One region of the Streptomyces sp. NPDC099050 genome, then DNA from elsewhere that is predicted to be linked to it. Evidence: riboswitches for the same ligand, from Rfam matches in the RefSeq annotation. Region 1 holds a riboswitch; each other region holds the start of a gene.

Region 1 (3,568 bases):
CCTGGCAGAAGACGGTGGTGACCAGCCGGCCGGGCCAGTCGCAGGTGGACAGCCGGGACCAGCCGCCGATGCGGATGACCTCGTCCGGCCGCGCGGCGGGTTCGGCGGGCGCGGCGGGGCTCACACCGCCGCCTTGAAGTGGACGCGCTCGGCGTGTTCGCCCTTCTTGCCGATGTTGAAGGAGGACACCGGACGGTGGTAGCCCATGACCCGGGTCCACACCTCGCACGCCGCCCCGCACGTGGGGCAGTGGGGCTGCTCCCCCGCCAGGTAGCCGTGGTCCGCGCAGATGGAGAAGGTCGGGGTCACCGTCAGGTACGGGAGCCGGAAGGTCTCCAACGAGCGCCGGACCAGCTTGCGGCAGGCCTCCGCCGTCGGGATCCTCTCGGGGGTGTACAGGTGCAGGACGGTGCCGCCCGTGTACTTGCCCTGCAGCTCGTCCTGGCGCTCCAGCGCCTCGAAGGGGTCGTCGGTCCAGCCGACGGGCAGCTGCGAGGAGTTGGTGTAGTACGGGTTGGTGTCGGTGCCGGCCTGGAGGATGCCGGGGAAGCGTGCCCGGTCCTCCTTCGCGAAGCGGTACGTCGTCCCCTCTGCGGGGGTGGCCTCCAGGTTGTAGAGGTGGCCGGTGCTCTCCTGGAAGTCGACCATCCGGGCCCGGACCCGGTCCAGGAGCCGGACGGCGAGGGCGTGGCCCTCGGGCGCGGTGATGTCGTACGCGTCCCCGCTGAAGTTGCGCACCATCTCGTTGACCCCGTTGACCCCGATGGTGGAGAAGTGGTTGCGCAGGGTGCCCAAGTACCGCTTGGTGTAAGGGAAGAGACCTCCGTCGATGAGGTCCTGGACGGTGATCCGCTTGAGTTCGAGACTGTCCTTGGCGAGCTCGCACAGCCGGTCCACCTCGGCCAGCAGCCGCTCCTCGTCGCCCGCGTGAAGGTGTCCGAGGCGGGCGCAGTTGAGGGTGACCACACCGAGCGAGCCGGTCTGTTCGGCGCTTCCGAAGAGGCCGTTGCCGCGCTTGAGCAGCTCCGTCAGGTCGAGCTGGAGCCGGCAGCACATGGAGCGGATCATGTTCGGTTCGAGCTCGGAGTTGATGAAGTTCTGGAAGTACGGGAGCCCGTACTTGGCGGTCATCGCGAAGAGCCTCTCGGCGTTCTCGCTCTCCCAGGCGAAGTCCTTGGTGATGTTGTAGGTCGGGATGGGGAAGGTGAACACCCTCCCGGTGGCGTCTCCTTCCGTCATCACCTCGATGTACGCCCGGTTGATCATGTCCATCTCGGCCTGGAGCTCGCCGTAGGCGAAGCCGATCTCCTCCCCCGCGACCACCGGGACCTGCTCGCGCAGGTCCTCGGGGCAGGTCCAGTCGAAGGTGAGGTTGGTGAAGGGAGTCTGGGTGCCCCAGCGCGAGGGCACGTTGAGGTTGTGCACGAGCTCCTGGACGCACTGCCTGACCTGGTCGTACGTCATCGCGTCGAGGCGGACGTACGGGGCGAGGTACGTGTCGAACGAGGAGAAGGCCTGGGCGCCCGCCCATTCGTTCTGCAGGGTGCCGAGGAAGTTCACGATCTGGCCGACGGCCGAGGACAGGTGCCGGGGCGGGGCGGAGTCGATCTGCCCGGGTACCCCGTTGAAGCCCTCGGTCAGCAGGGTGCGCAGGGACCAGCCGGCGCAGTAGCCGGAGAGCATGTCCAGGTCGTGGATGTGCAGGTCGCCCTCGCGGTGGGCGCGGGCCACGGCGGCGGGATAGACCTGTTCCAGCCAGTAGTTCGCCGTGACCTTGCCGGCTGCGTTGAGGATGAGGCCGCCGAGCGAATAGCCCTGGTTGGCATTGGCGTTCACCCGCCAGTCCCGGCGGTCCAGGTACTCGGTCACGGTCTCTACGGCATCGACGACAGCAGGCACGGCGGCCCTCCCACGAGGCTCGGCACGGAAAAATGGCGGGCGCTCTCGAGCGCCCGTGCCGGCAGGTGTCGGACTCGTCCGCCGGGGCGGATTCACCGTTGCGGGGCAGTCCCGGATTCCCACCGGGTTCCCTGTTGCCTCGGTCGGGGAGAGGCCCCGCCGAACCGGCAGAGCCAACACTACATATGGATGTGAGTGCGAGATGCCACCACTACATATGGGGTGCCGAAGGTCCCGGAGCAAGGGACTTCGGGCCCTGCGGGCTCGCGCGGGAGCCCCTGCGGCTCGCGCGGGAACCCCCGCGGACTCAGCTCCGGCCGCTGGTGGCGGCGTGGTACTGGAGGTCCTGGACCTCCACCGTGCGGTCCACCCGGTGGGGCAGCTCCACCCGGGCCCCGGTCCCGCCGTTCCGCACCACGGCCGCCGAGCCCGTGCCCGGACCCAGGGGCAGCAGCTCGGAGTGGACCCCGGCCGGAGCGGCGTGCGCGTCCCCGGCCGCTCCCACGGCCGTACGGATGCTCGCGGGCGCGGTCAGGAAGCTCAGCACCTCCACCGTGTCCCGGGCCGCGGCGCTGCCTCCCCGCAGCGACATCACGAGCGACTGGCCGCCGCTCGGGTCCGCGGCGGCGAACTGGGTGCGCGAGCTCAGGTACAGCGTGTCGCGGACGATCTTCGGCCAGCCGCCCGTCTTGAACCGGGTGAGGTAGTACGAGGAAAGATCCAGGTAGGCATGGCCGTTGTGCAGGGAGGGTGCGAACTGGCTGCTCTCGCTGTAGTCGTTCCAGGTGGTGAGCTGGACCCAGTCGGCCCCGTCCTCGATGGCGCGGTTCCATGTGGCGCGCAGGGTCGCGGTGTTGCCGGCCTCGTCGTAGATGCCCTGGTTGGGCCGGGCGTCCTGGACCGATACGGGCTGCATCCAGATCTTGCCCGCGGCGTGGGCGCGCCGGACGTCGCGCGCGGAGCCCTCCTGGCCGACGTAACTGCGGCTGCCCCACTCGGAGAATCCGTAGCTGATGGGCTCGAACGTAACCCTGTGCGAACCGAAGTCGAGGAAGAGCGGGACGAAGGCGGTACGGATGCCGTGCCGGGACTTCAGGACGTCCATGACCCGGGTCCACCAGGCGGCGCTCTGCTCCTCGGCCTTGAACGGCGAGACGACCAGCCGGCCGTCGGGGAGCCGGTGGGCCGCCGGGGCCTTGCCGAGGTCCGCGAGGAGGTCGGCGAGCACGGCCGGGTCGTCGGTGTCCAGGGAGGTCATGTCCGGCATCAGCATGACCTTGAAGGCCGGGTCCACCGAACGGGCGGCTTCCAGCAGGAGCTCGCAGCGCTCGCGGTTCTTCCCGGTCAGGGAGAGCAGGTCGAGGGTGAATCCGTCGAGGCCGGCGGCGCGGGCCGTACGGACCTCCTGCTGGAGGTTGGCGAGTTCCCAGTTCCCGGCCTTGGGCGGGACGGGCAGCGGCCGGTCGCGCAGCAAGCCGCCGTAACGCTCGTGCTTGCCGTTCTCGCCGTCCGGCTTCAGGTAGTTGCGGGCGTAGTAGTCGACGTCGGCGTGCGCGTTGTCCAGGGAGCGGGTACGGGGTGAAGTAGTGGGCGAAGACCAGCTTCTTGCCGGCGGCGCCGGAGCGCAGGGCAGCGGGCTGCGGCATGTCGAAGGGCAGCGGTCCGGACG
Region 2 (3,568 bases), on a different contig from region 1:
CTCCGCACTCGTGCTGTGCACCGCACTCGCCGCGTCCGTCGCGCTCCCGGCACAAGCCTCCTCGATCAGCGGCATCCGCCCCAAGGCCGAGACCGCGCCGCTGTACGACGACGCGGCGGGCGGTGACGCCAACGCGGACGACCCGTCGATCTGGCGCAACGCCGCCGATCCGGGCCGCAGCCTGGTGATCGCGACCGCCAAGCAGGGCGGTCTGCGGGTCTACGACCTGGAGGCCCGGCAGGTCCAGTCGCTGCCCGCCCCGGCCGGACCGGGCGCCGACGACGCTCCCGGCCGCTTCAACAACGTCGACCTGGTCAACGGTCTGCGGCTGGGCGGCGGGCGCGCCGACGTCGCGGTGGTCAGCGACCGTGGCAACGACCGCCTGCGGATCTACCGGATCGACCGGAACCGGCCCGGCGGCCCGCTCACCGACGTCACCGACCCGGCGGCGCGACCGGTCTTCTCCGCCGACCAGGCCGAGATCAACGAGCAGCAGACCGCGTACGGCCTGGCCACCTGGACGGACCGGAAGACCGGCCGGTCCTACGCGGCGGTGAGCCAGCGCAACCGCACCCGGATCGCCCTGCTGGAACTGGTCGCCACCCCCGCCGGCACGGTCGACTACCGCCAGGTGCGCACGCTCGACCTGCCGTCCTCCTTCCGCCTGCCGAACGGCGCCTCCTGGACGCCCTGCGGTGAGCCGGGCGAGCTGCCGCAGATCGAGGGCATGGTCGTCGACCCCGCGGACGGCACCCTGTACGCGGGGCAGGAGGACGTCGGCATCTGGCGCATCGACGCGGGCCTCACCGGCACGCCGAAGCTGATCGACAAGGTGCGCGAGTACGGCGTCCCCGGCACCTACGACGAGGAGACCGAGGAGTGCGCGCCCGGCGCCGATCCCGGCTACGGCGGCAAGCGCCTGACGGCGGACGTCGAGGGCCTGACCCTGGTCACCGAAGCGGACGGTGACGGCTACCTGCTCGCCTCCAGCCAGGGCGACGACACCTTCGTCGCCTACGACCGCGAACGCGAGGACCACAACGAGTTCGAGGGCGCCTTCCGGATCACCGCGGCCTCCGCCATCCTCGACGGCTCCGAGGTCTGCGACGGCGCCGCCGCCCTCAACGCCCCCCTCGGCACGCGCTACCCCCGCGGTCTGCTCGTCGTCCAGGACGGCCGGGAAACCCCCGGCGACGGCGACCGCGAGGCGACCGGCTTCAAGTTCGTCGACCTGGGCGAGGTGGTCGACGCCATCGGCTGATGCCACCAGGGTGTCGACGGGCGGGGCGGCGGGGCGGCGGGGCGGCGGGTGAGGTCGGGCGGGGCGGCGGGGCGGCGGGTGGGGCGGAGCCCTCCGGAGACGCCCTGTAAGGGGACCATAAAGAGCGGTACGGTGGCGGACGACAAGACGACGGTATGACGGAAGTCCGGTTGAGAATCCGGCACGGTCGCGCCACTGTGAATCCTCCCGGAGGGGGAGGAAAGTCAGACCCGCCACCGTCGTCGCAAGCACCACTGACCGGGACGCGTGTTCCCTCTGGAGGTTCCTGCCATGGCCGACTCCGCCGTGCCCACGACTGCCGCCCCGCCGGCCGTCGCACCCATCTCCCTCAACGCTCTGGCCCCTTGGGCGCTGTTCGCCGGCGTCCTGATGCTGGTCCTGCTCTACCTCGTCGGCGCCGAGCAGGGCGCCACCGCGATCTTCGAAGGCGACACCATCCACGAGTGGATGCACGACGGTCGCCACCTCCTCGGCTTCCCCTGCCACTGATCCGCCGATCGCAAGGGACCGATAACTCCATGAACACCATTTCCCCCCGCGCGCTCCTCGTCCGGGGCATGCTCGCCGGCCTGCTGGCGGGCGTCGTCGCGTTCCTCGTCGCCTACTTCCTCGGTGAATCCCGGGTCGACGCGGCGATCGCCCTCGAGGAAGCCGGAGCCCATGACCACGGCGGCGCCGAGGCCGCCCCGGTCAGCCGGGCCCTGCAGGCCACGGCCGGGCTGGGCACCGGCACCCTGCTCTACGGGATCGCGCTCGGCGGCATCGCCGCGCTCGTCTACTGCTACGCCCTGGGCCGGATCGGCCGCTTCGGCCCCCGGGCCACGGCGCTGCTGGTCTCCGGCGGCCTGTTCGTCACCGTCTCCCTGGTGCCGTTCTTCAAGTACCCCGCCAATCCGCCGGCCGTGGGAGACCCCGAGACCACGGTCCAGCGGACCACCCTCTACGTCCTGATGCTCGCGCTCGGCCTGCTGCTCGCGGCGGCCGCGCTGATCCTGGGCCGGCGCCTCGCGCCGCGCCTGGGCAACTGGAACGCCTCGGTCGCCGCCTCGCTCGCCTTCGTGGCTGCCGTCGGCATCGCCTACGCGCTGCTTCCGGGCGTCAACGAGGTGCCGGGAGGCTTCCCGGCGGCGCTCGTCTGGCAGTTCCGGCTCGCCTCGCTCGCCATTCAGGCCGCGATGTGGAGCACTTTCGGCCTGGCTTTCGGATTTCTTGCCGAACGGGCCCTTGCCTCCGCCCCCACACCCAAGGAGGCTGTACAGCCTGCGAGTTGACGTCTTGCGTGCGAGTGACTGAAAGGCTGGTGACGGCGCGGTGACGACGGCGACCCGAGAGTTCGGGGACCACCGAAGACCCAAGGGCCGCCGTGAGGGGCCGCGACGCCCGCACCTGCCCCGGCTGCCGACCCGGCAGCAGTGGCGGGGCGTGCGGGAGTGGCGGGGCTGGACGGGCGCCGCCCCGTTCTGGCTCAATGCGGTGCTCCTGCTGCTGACCCCGTTCACCAGCGTCACCCTGCTCGCGCAGGTCGGCATCATCGCGGGCCTCACCGCCATCGGCGGCCTGGCCCGCCACCTCTGGTCGGGCGACTACGGCCATGCGGCCATCCACTCCGCCGCCGTGCTCATGGGCGCGGCGGCGGTGACGGTCGTCGTGGTCTGACGACGCGGGGCGCGGCGGGACGCGGCGAGGCGTGGTGAGACGGGGCGGGGTGAGACGGGGCGGGCGGTTCGGGGGGCTAGCCCCCGGACGACTGTCCCGGCTGCCGGATGTAGCGGCGGCGGACGCTCAACCATGCTGGTTTCATGACCAGTTACCGCAGCAGGACCGTACTCGCCGCCCTGGCCGCCACGGCCGTGGCGGCCACGCTGACCGGCGCCGGCACCGCCGGCGCCGCGGCCGCCGCCACCACCCGCGACGCCGCCCGCCCCGCCCTGGACTGGGCGCAGTGCACGCACAAGGGCCACCTCGACGGCCAGCAGTGCGCGAAGCTGTCCGTCCCCCTCGATTACGCCGACCCGGCCGGTCCGCGGGTCGAGCTCGCCGTCTCCCGGCTGCCCAGCACCCGTCCCGCCGCCCGGCGCGGGACGCTGGTCGTGGTGCCCGGCGGCCCGGGCGGCTCGGGCGTACAGCGGCTCTCGCAGAAGGGGGCCGCCCTGGCGGGGCAGTTGGCCGGGGCCTACGACATCGTCGCGCTGGACCCGCGCGGCGTCGGCGGCAGCGTCACCGCCGCGTGCGGACTGGACGCGGCCGACCGGCGGCTGACGACCCTGCGCTCCTGGCCTGCCGCCG
Region 3 (3,568 bases), on a different contig from region 1:
CTGGGCCAGCGGCCGGGTGCAGTTCATCGGCGTTGGTGACATCAGCGGCGACGGCAAGGCCGACGTCGTGTCCCGGAACACGACCGGAGAGCTGTTGCGCAACAGCGGAGACGGCAAGGGCGGCCTCCTGGCCACCACGAAGATCGCCACCGGGTTCGGCGGTTACAAGGGCCTCTTCTAGGAGCGGCCCGGCCGGTCATGAGGCAGATGTGCCCGGCCCCCGGGGTTGCCCGGCTCAGTACGTCGGGCAGAGGTTGGCCTGGAAACAGGGTGGCGGAGCGCCGGAGCAGGGGGGCGGCCGACCGGGGCTCGCGGGTGGGCCGTCGGGCTCGGCGGGCCGCCCGATGGGCCGTGCGGTGGCGGAGGCGTGGCGGGTCGGTTCGCAGCGGCCGCCCTGGCTGCGGGGCCGGCCCGGGCCGGTCGTCGCGCAGCGCCCCGCCTCCGGCCCGGTGCGAAGCCGGCCGGACTGGTGCGGAGGTGCCGGAGGAACCCGGGGCGAACGCCTAGCCTGGGGGAATGACCGCCACCGCCGGGCGCGAGCCCCGTTCCGACCTGCGGGACTTCCTGCGTTCCCGGCGTGCCCGGATCGGTCCCGAGGAGGTGGGGGCCGCCGCCCACCCGGGGAGGCGGCGCGTGCCCGGGCTGCGGCGCGAGGAGGTCGCTCAGCTCGCGGGGGTCAGCGTCGACTACTACACCCGGCTGGAGCAGGGCCGTACCCAGCACGTCTCCACCGAGGTCCTCGACGCGGTGGCCCGGGCGCTGCGGCTCGACGCCACCGAGCGGTCCCACCTCTTCGAGCTGGCCCGGCCCCAGCGAGCCACCGACCCCGGGCGCGCCGCCGGCGTCCCCGGCCACGTGGAGGCCGGCGGCCCGCAGCGGGTCCGGGCGGGCCTGTACCGGGTCCTGGACGCCCTGGAGGACGGCACCCCTGCGATGATCATGGGGTGTCGGCTCGAGGTCCTGGCCGCGAACCGGCTCGCCGAGGCCCTGTACGCCGACTTCGGAGCCCCGGGTCCCGGCGCTCCGGGGTCGCGCACTCCGGAGTCGCGCACTCCGGGGGCGAGCACTCCGGAGTCGAGCACCCCGGAGTCGCGCACCCCGGATCAACGCGGCCGCAATCTCGCGCGGTTCCTCTTCCGCGACCCCGCCGCCCGGGCGCTCTTCGCCGACTGGGAGGGTGCCGCGCGCGGAGCCGTGGCCGCGCTGCGGTTCTACGCGGGCCGGCACCCGTACGATCCGGAACTGAGTCCGCTCGTCGAGGAACTCGGCTCGCTCGACCGGGACTTCCGGCGCTGGTGGGCCGGGCACGACGTGCTCGAACACACCCACGGCACCAAGCGGTTCCGGCACCCCGTCGTCGGTGAACTGGCCCTGGAATACGAGTCCCTGACCTTCCCGGACGACCCCGACCAGACCCTGTACCTCTACACGGCCGAGCCCGGATCTTCCTCCGACGAGGCGCTGCGTGCCCTCGCCTCCCGGGTGGCCGGCACGGTGCGCGCGGAACGCTGACGTCGTCCTTCTGGCACACTGGGCCGGGTTATCCAGGCGGTGCAGGACAGGAAACCGGTGTGAATCCGGTGCGGTCCCGCCACTGTGACCGGACATCCCCGCGCTTGCCGCGCGGGGATCCGGGAGTCAGACACTGACGCACCGCCTCTTTCGGTTCGACCAGGGGACGCGGATCCCCCGGAGAGGCTTCGCCATGTCTTCGTTCCCCCGTGCGCTGCTGCGCGCGCTCCTGCCCGTCCCCCTCCTGATACCGCTGGCCGCGTGCGGAGGACCGCCCGCGGCGCAGGACGCGAAGCCGGCGGCGGGCGCCGCGCCCGGCTTCCCGTACTCGGTCACCAACTGCGGTGTCACCAGCACCTATCAGGCCCCGCCGCGGCGTGCGGTCGCCATGAACCAGCACGCCACCGAGATCCTCCTGGCCCTCGGGCTGGAGGGGAAGACGGTCGGGACGGCCTACCTGGACGACGCCGTACTGCCCGCCTACCGCTCCGCGTACGACAAGATCAAGGTGCTGGCGAAGGAGTACCCCTCCCAGGAGGTCCTCCTCGGCGCCAACCCCGACTTCGTGTACGGGGGTTACTCCAGCGCCTTCGACAAGGCGCAGGGCCGCGACCGCGAGGGACTCGCGAAGTCCGGAGTCAACTCCCGCCTGAGCGTGGAGTACTGCACCGAGGGCAAGGTCGGCCTCGACCAGCTCAGGACCGAAATCACCGAGGTGGCAGGTACCTTCGGCGTTCCCGAGCGCGGCGAGCGGCTCATCGCGGACGAACAGCGCCGCATCGACGCCGTCAGCGCGCGCGTGAAGGACAAGGACAGGCCCGCCGTCTTCGTCTACGACTCGGGCGAGGCCTCCGCCTTCACCTCCGGCGGCAACGGCATCGGCAACGAGATCGTCTCGCTGGCGGGCGGCACGAACGTGTTCGCCGACCTCGAGGACACCTTCGGCGACGTGTCGTGGGAGAAGGTCATCGAGCGCAAGCCCGAGGTCGTCCTCATCTACGACTACGGCGGCACCACCGTCGAAGCCAAGAAGCAGCGCCTGCTGAACGACCCGGCGCTGGCGCAGGTTCCCGCGGTCAAGAACCGGCGCTTCGTCGTGCTGCCGCTGTCCTCCGCCGTGCTCGGCGTACGCGTCGCGGACGCCGTCGAATCGCTGGGCGCCCAGCTCCACCCCGACGCCGCGTGAGGCTCCTGGCCGCCCGTACGCTCACCCGTACCCCGGTCGTACTGGCCCTGCTCGCCGCCGCCCTGGCCGCGTCGGCCCTGGCGGGGCTGGTCCTGGGGCCGGTACGGATTCCCCCGGGCGAGGTGCTCGACCTCGTGCTCGCGGGGCCGGGGCCCCGGGCCGGAGGGGGCGCCTTCGGGGCGATCGTGTGGGACGTGCGCATGCCGCGCGTCCTGCTCGGGGCCGTCGTCGGCGCGGGACTGGCCGTCGCGGGAACCGTGCTCCAGGCGCTCGTACGCAACCCGCTGGCCGACCCGTTCCTCCTCGGGGCCTCCTCCGGGGCCTCGGCCGGAGCGGTGCTGGTGATCGTCTTCGGCGCCGGGTTCCTCGGCTTCGCGGGCGGGACCGCCGTACCGCTCGCCGCGTTCGCCGGGTCGATGGGCGCGCTCGTCGCCGTCTACGCCATGGCCCGGCGCGGCGGCTCCATGACCACCGGCCGGCTGATCCTCGCCGGAGTCGCCGTCCAGTACGTGCTGTCCGCCCTGACCAGCCTGGTGCTGGTGCTGGCCGCGCATCCCGATCAAATGCGCAGCGTGCTCTTCTGGACCCTCGGCGGGCTCGGCGGGGCACGCTGGAGCGAACTGGCCCTGCCCGCCGGGGCCCTGCTCCTGGGCACCGGACTGCTCGTCGCCCTGGCCCGGCCGCTGGACCTGCTGCTCGCGGGGGAGGAGGGCGCGCAGACGCTCGGCCTGGACACCGGACGGTTCCGGGCCGCCGTGTTCGTCCTCACCTCGCTCGTCATCGGCGTACTGGTGGCCTACAGCGGGGCGATCGGTTTCGTGGGGCTGATGGTCCCGCACGCCGCACGGATGGTCGTCGGCGCCGGGCACC
Region 4 (3,568 bases), on a different contig from region 1:
GAGGGCGACATCCAGGTGTGGCCGCGCTGGAAGGGCACCGAGCCGCGGGTGTTCCTCGCCTTCAGCAACGGCGCGCAGTCCTGCGTGATGTCCGCCCGGGCCAAGGACGTACAGGCGCTGTGCCGCCGGATGACCGAGCTGGTGCCGCGCGGCCGGGAGCACCTGTACTACGACCTCGACGCCGAGCTGAGCTCCCTCCTGCCCAGCTGAACCGGCAAGCGGGCGAAGCGGGCGGGAGCGGCCGGGACCGGCGCCACCGACGGGAGCCGGCAGACCGGATGAACCCGGTGAACCCGGTGAACCCGGTGCAACCGCAGCCGTACCAGGCGCGTCTTCACGGATGACACCGTTCCCCGTCTCTCGGAATCGAGGGGACGCCATGAACCGTCCACGCCGCCGGCAGGCCACCGCACTGGGGTTGGGCGCACTGCTCGCCGCCACTCTGGCCTTCGCCGCACCGGCCTCCGCCGCAGCCACGACCGCAACCCCCACCACGCCGGCCACCACCGCCACCGTCACTCCGCTCGTCGTCAATGCCCGCTGGGGCGGTCACTGCACGTACGACCGGGTGGTCATCGACCTGCAGGGATACGTACCCGAGGTCACCGTCACCCCCGTCCCGAAGCTGATCTACGACGGGTCCGGCAAGCCCGTTCCGCTGGCCGGGCGGTACTTCCTGGAGATCCGCCTGAACCCCGCCGCCGGACACGACGACGCGGGCAACAGCGTCTACCGCGGGCCCAAGCTCCTCAAGATCTACCTGCCCAAGCTGAAGGGCATCGCCCTGACCGGCGACTACGAGGGGTACGTCACCTTCGGCGCCGCCTTCGACACCAAGCCCGCCTACACCTCGTTCAAGCTGCACGCCCCCGAGCGCTTCGTCCTGGACATCGCGCACCCGAACGTCTGCTGAGCGCGCACCGCCGGCGGGATACGGGGCCCGGCCGCTACCGGTGCTCGGGATTAGGGAAGTCGAAGCGGCAGCCCGCGTCCCACAGGGAGCGCTGGTTGCCGTGCGCCGGCATCCCGCCGGACCGCTTGAGCAGGGCGGCCAGATGCATGAGGTTCCAGCTCATGAAGGTCGTGTTCCGGTTGGTGAAATCGTTCTCGGGGCCGCCGGATCCGGGGTCCAGGTACGAGGGTCCGGGTCCGGCCTCGCCGATCCATCCGGCGTCGGCCTGCGGGGGGATCGCGTAGCCGAGGTGCTGGAGGCTGTAGAGGATGTTCATGGCGCAGTGCTTGACGCCGTCCTCGTTGCCGGTGATCAACGCCCCGCCCACGCGCCCGTAGTAGGCGTACTGGCCCTGGTCGTTCAGGATCGAGGAGCAGGCGTAGAGCCGCTCGATGACCTGCTTCATCACCGAGCTGTTGTCCCCGAGCCAGATCGGGCCGCACAGCACCAGGATGTCGGCGTCCATGATCTGGCTGTAGAGCACCGGCCACTGATCGCCCTCCCAGCCGTGTTCGGTCATATCGGGCCAGACACCGGTGGCGATGTCGTGGTCGACGGCCCGGATGAGCGAGGTCCGGACCCCGGCCGCCTCCATCACCGCGCGGCTCTTGCCGATCAGGCCCTCGGTGTTGCTGGGCTCGGGCGACCGCTTGAGCGTGCAGTTGACGTACACGGCGGTGAGATCGGAGTAGTCGAGGTCCTTCGCGGGGTCGGTAGCCACCCGCCCAGCCTCGCCGGGGCCCGTCGGAGCCGCCACCGGGCCGCACCCGTCCGGGGCCGTCGCGGCCCGGTACGACGGGGGCGGGTTTGTGAGCGGTCCGTGCGGCCGACTAGGGTCAGCGGGCCTTGGTGTTCGGGAAACCGGTGAGAAACCGGTGCGGCCCTCGCCACTGTGATCGGGAAGTCCGGCTCCACTCCTGCGGGAAAGCCACTGGGCTGCGCGGGAGGTTCCGCGCTGCCCGGGAAGGCGGGGCATGGACGTCAACCCGTGAGCCAGGAGACCGGCCGGGGCGCGTTGTCCATCCACGAGGTGCTGGAGAGGTCTCCCTACTCATGCATATAGCCGAGGGGTTCCTGCCCCCTTTGCACGCGGTCGCCTGGGGCGCCGTGTCCGCCCCCTTCGTCGTCCACGGCGTCCGCGCGCTCACCCGCGAGGTGAAGGCCAACCCGGAGAGCACGCTGCTGCTCGGGGCCTCCGGGGCCTTCACCTTCGTCCTGTCCGCCCTGAAGATCCCTTCGGTGACCGGCAGTTGCTCACATCCCACGGGCACCGGACTCGGGGCGATCCTGTTCCGGCCGCCGATCATGGCGGTGCTCGGCACGATCACCCTGCTGTTCCAGGCCCTTCTGCTGGCGCACGGCGGGCTCACCACCCTCGGCGCCAACGTCTTCTCGATGGCCATCGCCGGCCCGTGGGCGGGCTACGCCGTCTACCGCCTGCTGCGCAGGTCCGGGCTCCCGCTGATGGTGACCGTGTTCTTCGGCGCCTTCTTCGCCGACCTGATCACCTACTGCGTCACCAGCGCGCAGCTCGCCGTGGCCTTCCCGGACCCGGCCTCCGGGTTCGCGGGCTCGCTCGCGAAGTTCGGGGGGATCTTCGCGGTCACGCAGATCCCGCTGGCCGTGAGCGAGGGGCTGCTGACCGTCCTGGTGATGCGGCTGCTGATGGCGTCGAGCAAGTCGGACCTGGTCAGACTGGGCGTCGCGAAGCTGACGGCCACCCGTTCCGGAGAGAAGGCGGCGGCCTGATGAGCGGAATGTCCAAGAACACGAAGATCAACGGCCTGCTGCTGCTCCTGGTGGCGGCGCTGGCCGTGCTGCCGATCGCCCTGGGGCTGGGCGAGGGCAAGGAGGAGCCCTTCGCGGGCGCCGACGCGCAGGCGGAGGCCGCGATCACCGAGCTGAAGCCGGATTACGAGCCCTGGTTCTCCCCTCTCTACGAGCCCCCCTCCGGCGAGGTCGAGTCCGCACTGTTCGCCTTGCAGGCGGCACTGGGCGCGGGCGTGCTCGCCTACTACTTCGGCGTCCGCAAGGGCCGCCGCCAGGGGGCGGCCGCCGCCGCTGCCGACGGCACCGCCCCGGAGGCCTAGGCGGTGCTGCCGATCGACGTGGCCGCGCACAGCAGTCGCTGGCGCGGCCGGCACCCCCTGGAGAAGGCCCTGCTCGGGATCGGGCTGACGGTCACCGCCGTGTGCCTGCCGCCCTGGCCCGGCGGACCGCTGGTGGCCGCCGCCACCCTCGCCGTGCTGCTCGGCCCGGCCGGAGTGGCCGGCCGGCAGCTCTGGCGGGCCTTCCGGATCCCGCTCGGCTTCTGCTTCACCGGGGCGCTGCCCCTGCTGTTCGCGGTCGGCGGCCCGGCGGGGCCGGTCTCGCTGGCCCCCGACGGCCCCCGGACCGCCGCCGAACTCCTGCTGCGCACCTCGGCGGCCTCGCTCGGACTGCTGCTGTTCGCGTTCACCACCCCGGTCTCCGACGTCCTGCCCCGGCTGGTCCGGGCCGGCGTGCCGGCCCCGGTGGTGGACGTGGCCCTGGTCATGTACCGGATCGGCTTCCTGCTGCTCGACTCCATGGCCCAGGTCCGCCGGGCCCAGGCGGCCCGGCTCGGGCACACCGGGC

What was found. Region 1 has a riboswitch for cobalamin ahead of ACIQV3_RS25440 (ribonucleoside triphosphate reductase). Riboswitches for the same ligand answer to the same signal wherever they lie in the genome.
Region 2: another riboswitch for cobalamin. It lies ahead of ACIQV3_RS28385 (CbtB-domain containing protein); the one in region 1 lies ahead of ACIQV3_RS25440 (ribonucleoside triphosphate reductase).
Region 3: another riboswitch for cobalamin. It lies ahead of ACIQV3_RS34585 (ABC transporter substrate-binding protein); the one in region 1 lies ahead of ACIQV3_RS25440 (ribonucleoside triphosphate reductase).
Region 4: another riboswitch for cobalamin. It lies ahead of ACIQV3_RS14770 (energy-coupling factor ABC transporter permease); the one in region 1 lies ahead of ACIQV3_RS25440 (ribonucleoside triphosphate reductase).

Annotation. Positions count from the first base shown of each region.
Region 1 is NZ_JBIWAE010000016.1:69,408-72,975, forward strand. Features, by position in the region: gene ACIQV3_RS25435 (anaerobic ribonucleoside-triphosphate reductase activating protein) at 1-124, opposite strand, end outside; gene ACIQV3_RS25440 (ribonucleoside triphosphate reductase) at 121-1,899, opposite strand; cobalamin riboswitch at 1,942-2,083, opposite strand; gene ACIQV3_RS25445 (glycoside hydrolase family 71 protein) at 2,207-3,373, opposite strand.
Region 2 is NZ_JBIWAE010000019.1:72,728-76,295, reverse strand. Features, by position in the region: gene ACIQV3_RS28390 (phytase) at 1-1,261, shown strand, start outside; cobalamin riboswitch at 1,378-1,514, shown strand; gene ACIQV3_RS28385 (CbtB-domain containing protein) at 1,553-1,771, shown strand; gene ACIQV3_RS28380 (CbtA family protein) at 1,801-2,553, shown strand; gene ACIQV3_RS28375 (hypothetical protein) at 2,594-2,938, shown strand; gene ACIQV3_RS28370 (alpha/beta hydrolase) at 3,082-3,568, shown strand, end outside.
Region 3 is NZ_JBIWAE010000029.1:7,977-11,544, reverse strand. Features, by position in the region: gene ACIQV3_RS34595 (FG-GAP-like repeat-containing protein) at 1-181, shown strand, start outside; gene ACIQV3_RS34590 (helix-turn-helix transcriptional regulator) at 517-1,512, shown strand; cobalamin riboswitch at 1,522-1,668, shown strand; gene ACIQV3_RS34585 (ABC transporter substrate-binding protein) at 1,706-2,698, shown strand; gene ACIQV3_RS34580 (FecCD family ABC transporter permease) at 2,695-3,568, shown strand, end outside.
Region 4 is NZ_JBIWAE010000007.1:205,055-208,622, forward strand. Features, by position in the region: gene ACIQV3_RS14755 (SsgA family sporulation/cell division regulator) at 1-210, shown strand, start outside; gene ACIQV3_RS14760 (hypothetical protein) at 380-913, shown strand; gene ACIQV3_RS14765 (flavodoxin family protein) at 948-1,673, opposite strand; cobalamin riboswitch at 1,783-1,977, shown strand; gene ACIQV3_RS14770 (energy-coupling factor ABC transporter permease) at 2,006-2,701, shown strand; gene ACIQV3_RS14775 (energy-coupling factor ABC transporter substrate-binding protein) at 2,710-3,042, shown strand; gene cbiQ (cobalt ECF transporter T component CbiQ) at 3,046-3,568, shown strand, end outside.